Regions from separate parts of the Vibrio limimangrovi genome, predicted to be linked through region 3. Evidence: predicted binding sites of a transcription regulator. Region 3 holds the regulator's gene; each other region holds the start of a gene.

The links. The regulator CRP, encoded in region 3, controls carbon source genes, mostly activating them, when cyclic AMP is high. The targets are predictions, from matches to a motif close to TGTGANNNNNNTCACA.
Region 1: a site for CRP is predicted at 1,972-1,987, ahead of ACWYU8_RS08885 (glycogen/starch/alpha-glucan phosphorylase). Genes of this name have one in related genera too.
Region 2: a site for CRP is predicted at 1,390-1,405, ahead of ectA (diaminobutyrate acetyltransferase). Genes of this name have one in related genera too.
Region 4: a site for CRP is predicted at 1,682-1,697, ahead of udp (uridine phosphorylase). Genes of this name have one in related genera too.

Annotation. Positions count from the first base shown of each region.
Region 1 covers NZ_JBSUGF010000007.1:259,100-262,409, reverse strand. Annotated here, with positions in the region: gene ACWYU8_RS08885 (glycogen/starch/alpha-glucan phosphorylase) at 1-1,794, opposite strand, end outside; gene malT (HTH-type transcriptional regulator MalT) at 2,368-3,310, shown strand, end outside.
Region 2 covers NZ_JBSUGF010000001.1:49,804-53,113, reverse strand. Annotated here, with positions in the region: gene proV (glycine betaine/L-proline ABC transporter ATP-binding protein ProV) at 1-1,000, opposite strand, end outside; gene ectA (diaminobutyrate acetyltransferase) at 1,506-2,039, shown strand; gene ectB (diaminobutyrate--2-oxoglutarate transaminase) at 2,074-3,310, shown strand, end outside.
Region 3 covers NZ_JBSUGF010000022.1:29,511-32,820, forward strand. Annotated here, with positions in the region: gene ACWYU8_RS21245 (2-oxoadipate dioxygenase/decarboxylase family protein) at 128-919, shown strand; gene crp (cAMP-activated global transcriptional regulator CRP) at 1,020-1,652, opposite strand; gene ACWYU8_RS21255 (phosphoribulokinase) at 1,893-2,762, opposite strand; gene ACWYU8_RS21260 (YheU family protein) at 2,898-3,110, opposite strand; gene ACWYU8_RS21265 (hydrolase) at 3,144-3,310, opposite strand, start outside.
Region 4 covers NZ_JBSUGF010000010.1:36,807-40,116, forward strand. Annotated here, with positions in the region: gene ACWYU8_RS14615 (zinc/cadmium/mercury/lead-transporting ATPase) at 1-1,487, shown strand, start outside; gene udp (uridine phosphorylase) at 1,793-2,551, shown strand; gene ACWYU8_RS14625 (DUF1887 family protein) at 2,633-3,310, opposite strand, start outside.

The sequences.
Region 1 (3,310 bases), on a different contig from region 3:
GTGGTAACCCGGTGCTGCTTTCGCTGCGAAGAATACAACACGTGGTACACAATCAAACCCAGGCTCGTTAAGAATACGATGGTACAGAGACAACACGTGTAGCAAATCTAGGTGCTGACGCTTGTACTCGTGTAGACGCTTGATTTGAACATCGAAGATCGCATTGGTATCCAGCTCGATACCCATGTTTTCTTTGACCCATTTAGCCAGGCGCTCTTTGTTCTCTTTCTTAACTGCCATGAATTCTTTTTGGAATTTCGCGTCTGTTGCGTACTTCGCAATACCTTCTAGCAGTTCAAGTTTCGCAGGCCATTCGTCACCGATTTTGTCTGTGATTAAAGTAGACAGGCCAGGGTTACAGAACTTCAACCAACGACGAGGTGTGATACCGTTCGTCACATTGTGTAGACGAGTTGGGTACAGCTCATGGAACTCAGGGAACAGGTCTTTCTTAACCAATTCAGAGTGAAGCGCTGCTACACCATTAACCGCGTATGAACCGATTACACTCAGGTTGGCCATACGTACCATGCGGTGGAAACCGTCTTCGATGATCGAAAGTTTTTGCTGTTTCGCAACATCACCAGGCCACTTAGCACGAACTTCTTGCAGGAAGCGGTGGTTGATTTCGTAAATGATTTCCATGTGACGTGGAAGCAAGTGCTGAATTAGCGACTCAGGCCATGTCTCTAGTGCTTCTGGAAGTAATGTGTGGTTTGTGTACGCGAATGTGTGTGAACAGATTTCCCATGCCGCTTCCCAAGTTAGACCTTTCTCATCAACAAGGATGCGCATTAGCTCAGGAATCGCGATGGTTGGGTGCGTATCGTTAAGCTGGATTGCCTCTTGCTTAGGCAGTTCTTCTAGTGAGTAACCTGCTGCTTCATGACGGCGTAGAATATCGCGTACTGAGGCCGCAGAGTGGAAGTACTGTTGCATTAGACGAAGTGTTTTACCTTTCTCGTGGTTATCGTTCGGGTAAAGCACTTTAGTGATGTTACCTGCGTCTATCAGCGCATGCTGAGCTTCGAAGTAATCACCACTATTAAAGCTGGCTAGTGAGAATGGTGCAATTGCCTGACATTCCCAAAGACGCAAAGGGTAAACCGTGTCTGATTCGTATCCTACGATTGGAAGATCCCACGGCATCGCTTTTACTGTCATGCCAGGAACCCATTTACGAACTTCTTTGCCGTTCTCGTTTACCACTTCAACGTGACCGTAGAAGCCGATTTCCTGTGCAAGTTCCGGACGAGCGACTTCCCAAGGGTAACCTTCAACGCCACACCATGCATCTGGCGCTTCTTGTTGACGACAATCTTTGAATGACTGCTTAAACAGACCGTATTCATAGTGGAGGCCGTAACCTACAGTAGGGAATTCTTGTGCTGCACATGAATCCATAAAACATGCAGCCAGGCGACCAAGACCGCCGTTACCCAATGATGGATCGCGCTCTTCTTCTAGCAGGTCAGTTAAGCTATGACCTAGCTCAGCCATTGCCTCTGTCACTTGCTCGTACAGACCCATGCTGATTAAGTTGTTACCTGTTAAGCGACCGATTAGGAACTCTAGAGAAAGGTAGTTAACACTCTTAGCGCTCTTGATACGAGGATCTTCTTCAGTCGCAAGTAAATCAAAAGTAGTGAACTCAGCCAGTGCGCGCCCCATTGCCAGGTACCATGCGCGGCTATCGGCATTTTCAACGGTATGAGCGTAAGTCACTGATAGGTGTTTTTTTACGCTGTCTTGGAACGACTTTTTGTCAAATTTTTTCTGTTGTGTAGGTTTCATTAAGAAATTCTCACGTCTTTTAGTAATTCATCTGCCATACATCGTGCATTTAGCAGGGTGAATAAACATCCTCCTAATTCTCCCCCCTTAAAGGAGGAGGAATGAGGGCGTAGAGGGGGGTACCCCCAAGCAATTAGTGATCTAAATCTCAACAACACTGGGCTCGCTCGACTTGTTAGTGATTTCGGTCACAACCAAGCATGAGAAAAGCATGAATTACACTTATGACGGTTATTAGGGCTCACATGGTCTTTGATGCAAAATTTGTCTTAGTGATCACATTAACCCAGTTAACAACCATGAAATATTCCAAACGCTGTGCAGAAAAATGCATACATTACCAACTCGAAGTGCTTTTAGGTGATCAAAATCACAAATCAAGGGCGTAGTTAATGCCAATCGGGTTATCTCCTGAGAATTAGGAAGTGGATCAAAGTAAGCTGCGATGGCGATGACGTAACATCTCAATCAATTTGCATGTTTTGTTCGCTTTTTAAACAAATTAAGATTTAGTGACACAAACCGTTTTCAGATTTCGCTAGCTTACGCTTACATATAAGGACTCAATTACTAATGTGGATTCCATCTAAGCTTACTCGCCCGGGTCGTTTACACAACGCCATTGTACGTCCTCGAGTGCTGGACCTCCTGCAACAAGCGCCTTACTACAAATTGGTTTTGTTTCGCTCTCCTGCTGGATACGGCAAAACCACGATGGCAGCGCAGTGGCTGTCAGACAAGCCCAACGTTGGCTGGTATAGCATTGATGACAGTGACAATGACGGCTTTCGTTTCGTCAATTACCTGCTACAAGCATTGAATAAAGCAACCAACTACAGTTGCGCTAATGCCCAAAAACTGGCGGAAAAGCGCCAAATATCCTCGTTGCGCTCTCTGTATAGCGAACTCTTTGCGGAAATGGCTGATTTTCACCAGGAATGCTATGTCGTACTCGATGACTACCACCTGATCACCAATGATGAAATTCATGAATCGATGCGCTTCTTCTTAAAGCACATGCCAGATAATCTGACCGTCGTGGTCACTAGCCGTGCAACCCCGCCTCTCGGTACAGCGAATCTGCGAGTGCGTGACTTGATGATCGAAATCGGCAATGAAATGCTGGCATTCGATACAGAAGAAACCACCCGCTTCTTTAATCAACGCATCGCTGATGGTATTGATGAAGACATGGCGAATAGCTTGCGAGCATATGTTGAAGGTTGGCCTTCGGCGCTACAACTCATCGCTCTGCAAGCGCAACATCAAAACCGTACGCTGGCGCAAACCGTTGAGTCGGTATCACAGTTTAATCACGCGCATCTATGGGATTATCTGGTCGAAGAGGTGTTTGATCTACTCGATCACGACACTCGCCACTTCTTAATGCAAGTATCGGTTTTAGATCATTTTAACGATGAGTTGGTGTTTGCGTTGACTCAGCGTGAAGATGCGCTTGGATTGATCGAATCCCTCAATCGTTACGGCTTGTTTATCTATCCACTTGAGGGTGAAC
Region 2 (3,310 bases), on a different contig from region 3:
TGTGAGCTAAACGTAATGAATCGATCGAAACAATACCGGAATAATGGCTGGACCTATCTATAACGATGCCGTATTCACGGTCTTGTTCTATCAGAATCTGAAGTGCTGAACCCGGACCGTCATTGTCTGATTTTTTAAATACCGCAGCTGGTTTTTTGCGAGCGATATCTTTAACCGTCAAAACACTTGCTATGTTTACGCCTCGGAAGAAGGCTTCAACATAATCATTGGCAGGGTTGTGGAGGATTTCATCTGGCGTACCTACTTGGACGACTTCACCGTTTTGCATAATTGCAATTCGGTCACCGATGCGCATCGCTTCGTCTAGATCGTGAGAAATGAAAACGATGGTTCGTTTGTCGTCATTTTGCAGTCGAATTAGCTCGTCCTGCATTTCAGTTCTAATTAACGGGTCAAGTGCTGAAAAAGCTTCATCCATCAACAGAATATCAGGGTCACAAGCGAGAGCTCTTGCTAAGCCAACACGCTGTTTCATACCTCCTGACAGTTCGTCGGGGAAGGACTCTGCATAGGTATCTAATCCTACTCGCTCTAGTGCAGAAAGGGCGCTGACTCGTCTTTTTTCGGCGCTGACACCAGCAAGTTCAAGGCCAAAAGCCGCATTTTCAACCACCGTCATATGCGGCATAAGTGCGAAACTTTGGAAAACCATCGAGATATTATTACGACGAACTTCTCTTAGTTCATCTTCAGAGATTTGAGCAATGTCTTTGCCTTTGAGGAAGACACTCCCCTTAGTTGGCTCAATGAGTCGATTGAGGAGTCGAACAAGAGTCGATTTACCTGATCCTGAAAGCCCCATTATGACGAAGATTTCGCCTTCATTAATTGAGAGAGAAACGTCGTTTACCCCGACAGTTAACCCGGTTTGTTCAAAAATGTCGTCTTTATTGACACCTTTGTTGATGAGTGAGAAAGCACGTTCCGGCTCTTCTCCAAACACTTTATAAAGTCCCTTTACTTCTAGTATGGGATCCATGTTAATCGTCCTTGTTATGTGCCTAATATTTCGTACTCTAATTAAAATTCAGGGAAAGTTCAATGAACGAGATCATGCCTACGGGCTATAGCCATCGATGTTGAAGGCGTGTGCCAGATAGGGGTTTTTATTATTTAAACTAATAAAAACAATAAGATATAGTTTGTTTGTAGTAATTGATGAGATTAAAAGTAACGTGAAGTTAAATTTTTAAGATTGTATTACGCTTTTATTTGGCTGGCGTAGATGAAGCTTCGTATCATTTAGAACTTTTTAACGATAGTTAATGATTAGACTTCGAAGAGTGTGATTTTTGCTCAATGAATGAAAATAATTTGCAATAATTTAGACATCAAACTATTTATTTGTGTTATTGAAGTTGTAATTAATGTGATATTGGTCACATTTATATGGTTATTTTGGCTAATAATTTGATTTTTGGTGGCGATGGATGCGCATAATAAAAAGGAATTTTATTTAGACATCAAAGGATATGTATTTTCACATGATCACGTCAGCACCTTGGGTCCTCTATCCTGAAATTGAAGAGGGAACAAGAAAAAAATGGATTTTTCGTGAACCTAAAATTTCTGATGGAGACGACATTTACAGCTTAATCGCAGACTGTCCTCCACTAGATATGAACTCTTCTTATTGCAACTTCTTACAATCAACACATTTCAGTAAGACCAGTATTTTGGTTGAGTACAACGGCGAAATTGCTGGTTTCATCTCGGGTTATCAGAAACCTGAAGAGCAGGACGTGCTATTTGTTTGGCAAGTTGCAGTCTCACCTCGTTTCAGAGGTAATGGTCTGGCGTTACGCATGCTGAAGGAACTTCTTTTAAGAGAGGATCTGACTAACGTCAACTTGGTAGAAACTACCATCACAGAAGACAACAAAGCCTCATGGGCGCTGTTCAAAAAGTTAGATGCGATGAACGGCAATTCTGGCCAGGTAAGCACATTTTTGGACGAAAAAGCTCATTTTAAAGGCAAGCACGATACAGAGTATTTGTATCGTATCCCCCTAAAATAATCCCCTAAAAATAGGAATTTAAAACGGTCTCATCATGGATATTTTCAAAAAGCAGGAATCCAATGTACGCTCATATTCAAACAATTTTCCAGTCGTATTTCGCAAAGCGAAAGGCTGCTGGCTGGAAACAGAACAAGGTGGACGTTACTTAGACTTTCTTGCTGGAGCGGGATCTCTAAATTACGGCCACAATAACCCAGTACTTAAGCAAGCGTTACTTGAATACATTGAAATGGACGGCATTACTCATGGCCTGGATATGCATTCAGAAGCGAAAGCTGCATTTCTTCAAGCACTGGATCACTACATTCTTAAACCAAGAAAGCTGGACTACAAAGTTCAGTTCACCGGACCGACTGGTACCAACGCAGTAGAAGCCGCGTTGAAACTCGCTAAAAAAGTAACGGGCCGAAGCAGCGTAGTTGCTTTCACTAATGGCTTCCACGGTTGTACAGCTGGTGCATTGGCTGCAACAGGTAATCAACATCACAGGCAGGGCAATGGTTCGAGCTTACACAATGTCACGCGTCTTCCGTTTGAAGGTTACGCAGGCGTTGATGGCTTGGCTCTGTTTGAAACGATGCTCAACGACAATTCAGCTGGTATGGACAAACCTGCCGCTGTATTGCTGGAAACCGTGCAGGGTGAAGGTGGCTTGAATGTCGCTTCAAACCAATGGTTACAGCGTTTGAGCAAAATTTGTAAAGCCAATGATATTCTTATGATTGTTGATGACATTCAGGCGGGTTGTGGACGTACGGGTACGTTCTTTAGCTTTGAGCCTGCAGGCATTCAGCCAGATATCGTCACTTTATCTAAATCTATTGGCGGCTACGGCTTGCCGATGGCGGTTGTACTACTTAAACCTGAGTTTGACCAATGGAAGCCGGGTGAACATAACGGTACGTTCCGCGGTAACAACCATGCCTTCATTACAGCCACTAAAGCGCTGGAAATCTATTGGGCCACTGATGATTTTCAAACGCACATTAAACAATGTTCAGAAAACGTCAGCGAAGTCATTGACCGCTGTGTACGTCGATTCCCGCAGATGTTCGTGCAGAAAAAAGGTCGCGGCATGATGATCGGAATCGAGTGTATTAACGGCGAGCTCTCTTCTGAAATCACAAAAGTGTGTTTCGATAACGGCATGATCATCGAGACTGCTGGCCCAGACGATGAAGTGGTTAAGTTTTTCTGTCCACTGACTATCAGTGAGTCAGAGTTAGAGCAGGGACTGAACATTTTTGAAAATGCAGTAGAAACCATCG
Region 3 (3,310 bases):
GGCGAAAAATGATAAAGAGTGTGCGACTGACTGACATTCCATCACTGGTTAGGCTGCTCGTTCTGCCGTTAAGGCCGTGAAGGAGCCGCCAACACTCTTACCCTACCTCTCGTAACAAGGAGCCGTTATGACCCCTGATGTGTTATTTGAATCACTATGGCAAGACTACATTCAACGTCTATGTCCTTCTGCTGCTAAAGTTCATCAGCTTCTTCAGGAAGATGAGCTGTTAATCAACGATCATATTGCTCTGCGTACATTCAATGTTGAGCCTCTTGGCATCGAGACGCTGGCTAAGCCGTTCTTAGCGATCGGCTACAAGGCGTGTGGTGATTATGTGTTTGAAAGCAAGAAACTCGTTGCTAAGCACTACGAGCACCCAGATCCAAAACAGCCAAAAGTCTTTATCAGTGAGCTCAAAGTTGAAGAGTGTTCACCGGAGCTTCAAGCGATTGTTGCGAAGCTGGTGGCACAAGTCGATGCAGATAAACTAGCAGATAGTGCATTTTTGCATGGCGGTCGCTTGTGGGATCTAAGTTTTGCTGATTATCAGGCTCTGGCGAAAGAGAGTGAATACGCGTCCTGGCTAGCGGCTCATGGTTACGGCGCCAACCACTTTACGGTCAGTGTGAATCAGTTAAACCAGCACGATGAAGTCAAAGAAGTGAATGATCACCTACGCCAGGCTGGATTTGTGATTAACGAATCAGGTGGAGAAGTTAAGGGCTCGCCAGAGGTTTTGCTTGAGCAGTCTTCCACCATGGCGGATAAAGTGCCGGTTAACTTTACCGAGGGCTCAGAGATTATTCCTGGTGGCTTCTACGAGTTTGCTAAACGTTACCCAATGGCTAATGGTGAACTTTATCCGGGATTCGTTGCAGCTTCTGCAGATAAAATCTTTGAGAGCACCAACAGTTAGCATTTCGGCTAACAACATGTTTTTCCATACCTAAAGAAAAAGCCACCAATGTTGTCATTGGTGGCTTTCATTTCTTGATTTACGTTACTCTTATCAGAGATTAACGAGTACCGTAAACGACGATAGTTTTACCGTGCGCAGAGATTAGGTTCTGCTCTTCTAGCATCTTCAAGATACGACCTACAGTCTCACGAGAACAGCCAACGATTTGACCGATTTCTTGACGAGTGATCTTGATTTGCATGCCATCTGGGTGAGTCATCGCGTCTGGTTGTTTTGCAAGGTTCAGAAGCGTCTGAGCGATACGACCAGTTACGTCTAGGAACGCTAGGTCACCCACTTTTTGGCTAGTTACTTGAAGGCGACGAGCCATCTGCGCAGAAAGACGCATTAGGATGTCCGGGTTTACTTGGATAAGCTGACGGAATTTCTTGAAAGAAATCTCAGCCACTTCGCAAGGAGATTTAGCTCGAACCCAAGCTGTACGCTCTTGGTCTTCCTCGAATAGACCAAGTTCACCAATAAAGTCACCTTGGTTTAGGTAAGAAAGGATCATTTCCTTACCTTCTTCGTCTTTGATAAGAACCGCAACAGAACCTTTAACGATGTAGTACAAAGTTTCCGCTTTTTCGCCCGCGTGAATTAGCGTGCTCTTTGATGGGTACTTATGAATATGACAGTGTGAAAGAAACCACTCTAATGTTGGGTCGGTTTGAGGTTTACCTAGAACCATAATATCTCACTTCCTCTGCAGGGTACGCTTGCGCTATCCATATTTTAGCTAAGCCTGAATCAGGTTTACTAGAATAAGAGCACTTTTTATATGCTGCAAGCTATCTTGTGTTTCGGTAAGAAATAGTATCCTTTTTCTAGGATGATTTCTTGATTTTAATCGTGCCATGGTTGCTATTTTGTACGCAAAACTGTGCACATGATCACGGTATGAAAAGTAAACACTACGAAAGCGAGATTTTTAGCCAATTTTTCCTGTTTCTATCAGTTGTTGTAGGATAGGCCTAACGATCAGCTCCATCGCAAAGCTCATCTTTCCGCCAGGTACAACGATTGTATTGTGGCGCGACATAAACGAACCATCAATCAGGGCCAGAAGATATGGGAAATCGACATTCTTGATACCACGAAGTCGGATCACCACAAAGCTCTCATCCAAACTTGGAATGCCTTTCGCGTTGAGCGGGTTTGAGGTGTCCACTGTTGGTACACGCTGAAAGTTAATATGAGTACGTGAAAATTGTGGAGTGATGAAGTTCAGGTAGTCATCCATTGAGCGAACAATGGAGTCCATGACGGCCTCGCGTGAGTGGCCACGGTCACGCGTATCGCGCACGAACTTTTGGATCCACTCAAGGTTTACGATCGGTACCATGCCAATCAGAAAATCGACGTGCTGCGACACATTCACGTTGCCATCGACAACGCCACCATGTAAGCCTTCATAGAAAAGTACATCACTGTTCTCTGGCAAATCCTGCCAAGGAGTGAAAGTCCCTGGCATTTGATTGTATGGGACCGCTTCATCAAATGTGTGCAGGTAGCGACGTATGCTACCCGTTCCGTTTTCGCCATACTGCTGGAAAAACTTTTCCAGGCCGGGAAAGTCATTGGCTTGTGGACCAAAGTAACTGATGTGTCTGCCTTGCTCACGCGCTTTGCGAATTTCGATATCCATTTCCGGGCGAGTAAAGCGATGGAAGCTGTCACCTTCAACCCATGCCGGTTTGACGTTCATCATATTGAACATCTTGCGGAAGGCTTCAGATGTAGTAGTTGTACCGGCACCAGATGAGCCGGTAACCGCAATAATTGGGTGTTTAGCTGACATGACAAACCTTGTCGAAAGTTGTTCCTTTAAGGTGCAGCAGGTGCCTACTGCACAATTGATAACCCACTATAGCACGTAACAACTGCTTGTCATCGACTGGGGTACGGTAAAATGTGAGGGCGTTAGGAAAAGGTATTAATACTTTGCTTTTCTTTGAATATCTACAGTTTCATGCAGTTCAGAATACACAATGACAGCTTCACCTTTTTCTAATTGTGACTTTACCTGATCGATCTTATCTTGCAGGGATACTTCTACCGTGCCGTAATCCGTTCCTTCACGAAGAACGAATTCACGAATCAGATTTTCCAGCGTATCCGGCGGAATGTCTTTCCAGGGAATGATCATAAATACCTCGAAATTTTATGATGGGGTTGCAGTTTACTGTGTCTTACGTTTTGAAACAGCAGAAAGGTGGCCGGCAGCGATGCACTGGTAGTAGGAAGGTAGTGCTTCTTCCAGCCAGAACTTTGGCTTTAATGCTGAGCCAGAGATAAAACCAACATGACCGCCATGTTCGTACAAGCGATAGTCGATGTTGTCTGGCA
Region 4 (3,310 bases), on a different contig from region 3:
GTGTGCGCACTGAAGTACCTGCCTCGCAACTTGAGCCAGGAGATGTCATTGAAGTCGCTCCCGGAGGTCGCATGCCAGCCGATGGGATTATGATGAACTCGTTAGCAAGCTTTGACGAAAGTGCGCTTACTGGTGAATCGATTCCTGCTGAGCGCGGTGAGGGCGATAAGATAATGGCGGGTGTTGTTGTCGTCGACAAAGTCGTGCGGATTCAGGTGACCTCGAGACAAGGTGACAATGCTATTGACCGTATCCTGCACTTAATTGAAGAGGCGGAATCACGAAAAGCACCGCTAGAACGTTTTCTGGATAAGTTTAGCCGCTGGTATACGCCGTTTATGATGTTGGTGTCACTGGTCGTGGTCATCACTCCACCGCTCCTGTTCGCTCAGCCTTGGGAAACATGGATTTACCGTGGTTTAGCGCTATTACTTATCGCTTGTCCATGTGCATTGGTTATCTCAACGCCCGCTGCGATTACGTCTGGTTTAGCCGCTGCGGCACGACGTGGCGCATTAATCAAAGGCGGTGCGGCTCTAGAAATACTAGGAAAAGTGGAGGCTATTGCGTTTGACAAAACTGGTACGCTGACGCAAGGCAAGCCACAAGTCACCGATGTCCTTTCATTCGAAGTGACTGAAGCGCAGCTACTGAGTCTTGCCACTGCGGTTGAGGTTGGGATAAGTCACCCATTGGCGGTATCTCTGGTCAATAAAGCTGAAGGTTTAGGTATTGTTATTCCCGAAGCCAGTGAAAAAACCGCACAAGTGGGTTCGGGTGTGACGGGTGTTGTGGAAGGAACGTTGGTTCAGGTTATCGCACCTTCCAAAGTCGACTTTCAACTTTCACAATCGCTTGAAGAACAGATCGTTGAGTTGGAAGATTCGGGCAAAACCGTCGTTATTGTTCGCCGTGAGGAAGAAGTAATTGGTGTCATTGCCTGGCAGGACACGTTACGCCATGACGCACATCAAGCAGTGCAGGCTCTAAAGGCACTCGGGATCTCTTCGGTGATGTTAACCGGAGACAACCCTCGCAGTGCTGAATCGATCGCGACCCAAATAGGGTTAGATTATCAAGCTAGCTTGCTGCCAGCAGATAAAGTGCATTACGTTGAAACGCTTTCTAAACAGCACACGGTTGCAATGCTCGGAGACGGTATCAATGATGCACCAGCGATGAAAGCGTCCAGTATTGGTATTGCGATGGGAGGAGGCACAGATGTTGCGCTGGAAACCGCAGATGCCGCACTGACTCACAATCGCTTGCTGGAGCTGCCCGCAATGATCGAGCTGTCACGCGCGACGATGAATAATATTCGCCAGAACGTTGCATTGGCGCTTGGTCTGAAAGGGGTGTTTCTGGTGACCAGCCTTCTGGGTATTACGGGGCTTTGGGTTGCGGTGCTGGCAGACAGTGGAGCAACGGCCCTGGTAACACTCAATGCTTTGCGGCTGTTACGTTTTAAATCGAAACAGATGCCGTAGTGAAACAAAGTTGCACTATAGTTAATCCGAGGCACTTGGTGTCTCGGATTTTTATTTTTTCCGTTCTTATCGGCTCTTGCGAATAACTGAGTTCAATAATCCACACTTCTGATATGCAACAGGTCTTTATTTTCATTTTTAATGTGATTTAAATCTATTTTTAATGAAAGTGTGTGTTCATTGCATTATGTCTGTGTGACAGATGTCACTATAATGCCCGGAAAGGTTGGTTAAAGTGCTTCTGTACCCAATCACATTTATATGAGCTTATTACTCACAAAATAAGCCAGAACAAGGAGCGACTTATGTCTCAAGCTGTATTCCATCTCGGTGTTACTGAAGCTGATCTTAATGGTGCAACGCTAGCCATTATTCCCGGTGATCCTGCTCGCGTACAAAAAATCGCGGAGCAAATGGAGAACCCAGTATTCCTGGCCAGTCAACGTGAATACACGCTATACCGTGCAGAATTGGATGGTAAGCCTGTTGTGGTTTGTTCAACTGGTATCGGTGGTCCATCTACGTCTATCGCTGTTGAAGAGTTGGCTCAGCTTGGTGTTCGCACTTTCTTACGCGTTGGTACTACGGGTGCGATCCAACCTCATGTAAATGTAGGTGATATGATCGTGACAACAGGTTCTGTTCGTCTGGATGGCGCAAGCCTGCACTTCGCACCTATGGAGTTCCCAGCGGTTGCGGACTTTGATGTTGCGACGGCAATGAAAGCCGCAGTAGAAGAGTCTGGCGCAACGGTTCACATGGGTGTGACGGCTTCAAGTGACACTTTCTACCCGGGTCAAGAGCGTTACGATACGTTCACAGGTCGTGTGGTTAAACGCTTTCAGGGTTCAATGAAAGAGTGGCAAGAGATGGGCGTTCTGAACTTTGAAATGGAGTCAGCAACACTACTCACTATGTGTGCAAGCTCCGGTCTAAAAGCGGGTTGTGTCGCGGGTGTTATTATCAACCGCACCCAAAAAGAGATTCCAGATCATTCAACTCTGAAAGAGACGGAAGCTCGCTCAATCAAAATTGTGGTAGAAGCAGCACGTAAAATGCTTTAAGTCGTTATCTGACTGAAAATAAAAAGCCAGAGGTTCAATTCAACCTCTGGCTTTTTTGTATCGATATAATTTATCTTTTGACTAAACTTCGTCTGAACCACCAGCGGCCACAAACCAAGCCGTAAGGTGAGTTTTAAGGTCTTTTAACTCATCAGGGCCAATCAGAGCCAGTCCTAAATCTTCTGCGCGAGTGATGTCGTTATGACGTAAAGGGCGGAAGCTCACCAGCATAGCTCGTGCTTGCAGGCCACCTAGTAAATCACGAAGTGATTCCAGTTTGTACAGCGTATCGTCACCGTCATCACGCATGCCTTTCGTTTTGCACTCAATGATGTGGAGCTTGTTGTTTACCACTGTCGCCACATCAAGTTCGTTTCGCACTTCACTTTCGCCAAGCTTACGATAAACCTGAACATTCAAAGATCGGTCCTGGATCGTTGGCATGGTGTCTTGAATCTGTTTAACCGTACTGTGTACCAGCGTTTCCAGCCATTCGCCGTTAGAAAAACGACGTGCATCTTCATTCGCGAACGTTAGGATGCCGTTTTCATAAGTGGCAATTTCGGCTTCAACAAGATCGCTAATCAGCATGTTTAGTTCACGATAGCCTTGTTGTTTCTCAGAAAGCTCTACATCGAGTTTCTGCTCTTTGCGACAAGTGGTAGCAAGGTAGTTTAGCGTGGCAAGACCAGGGCCAAGCTCAAGGGCGTTTGATGCCCAACGCTCACCAAGTTCATACAATTTTTTATCAAGAAGAGG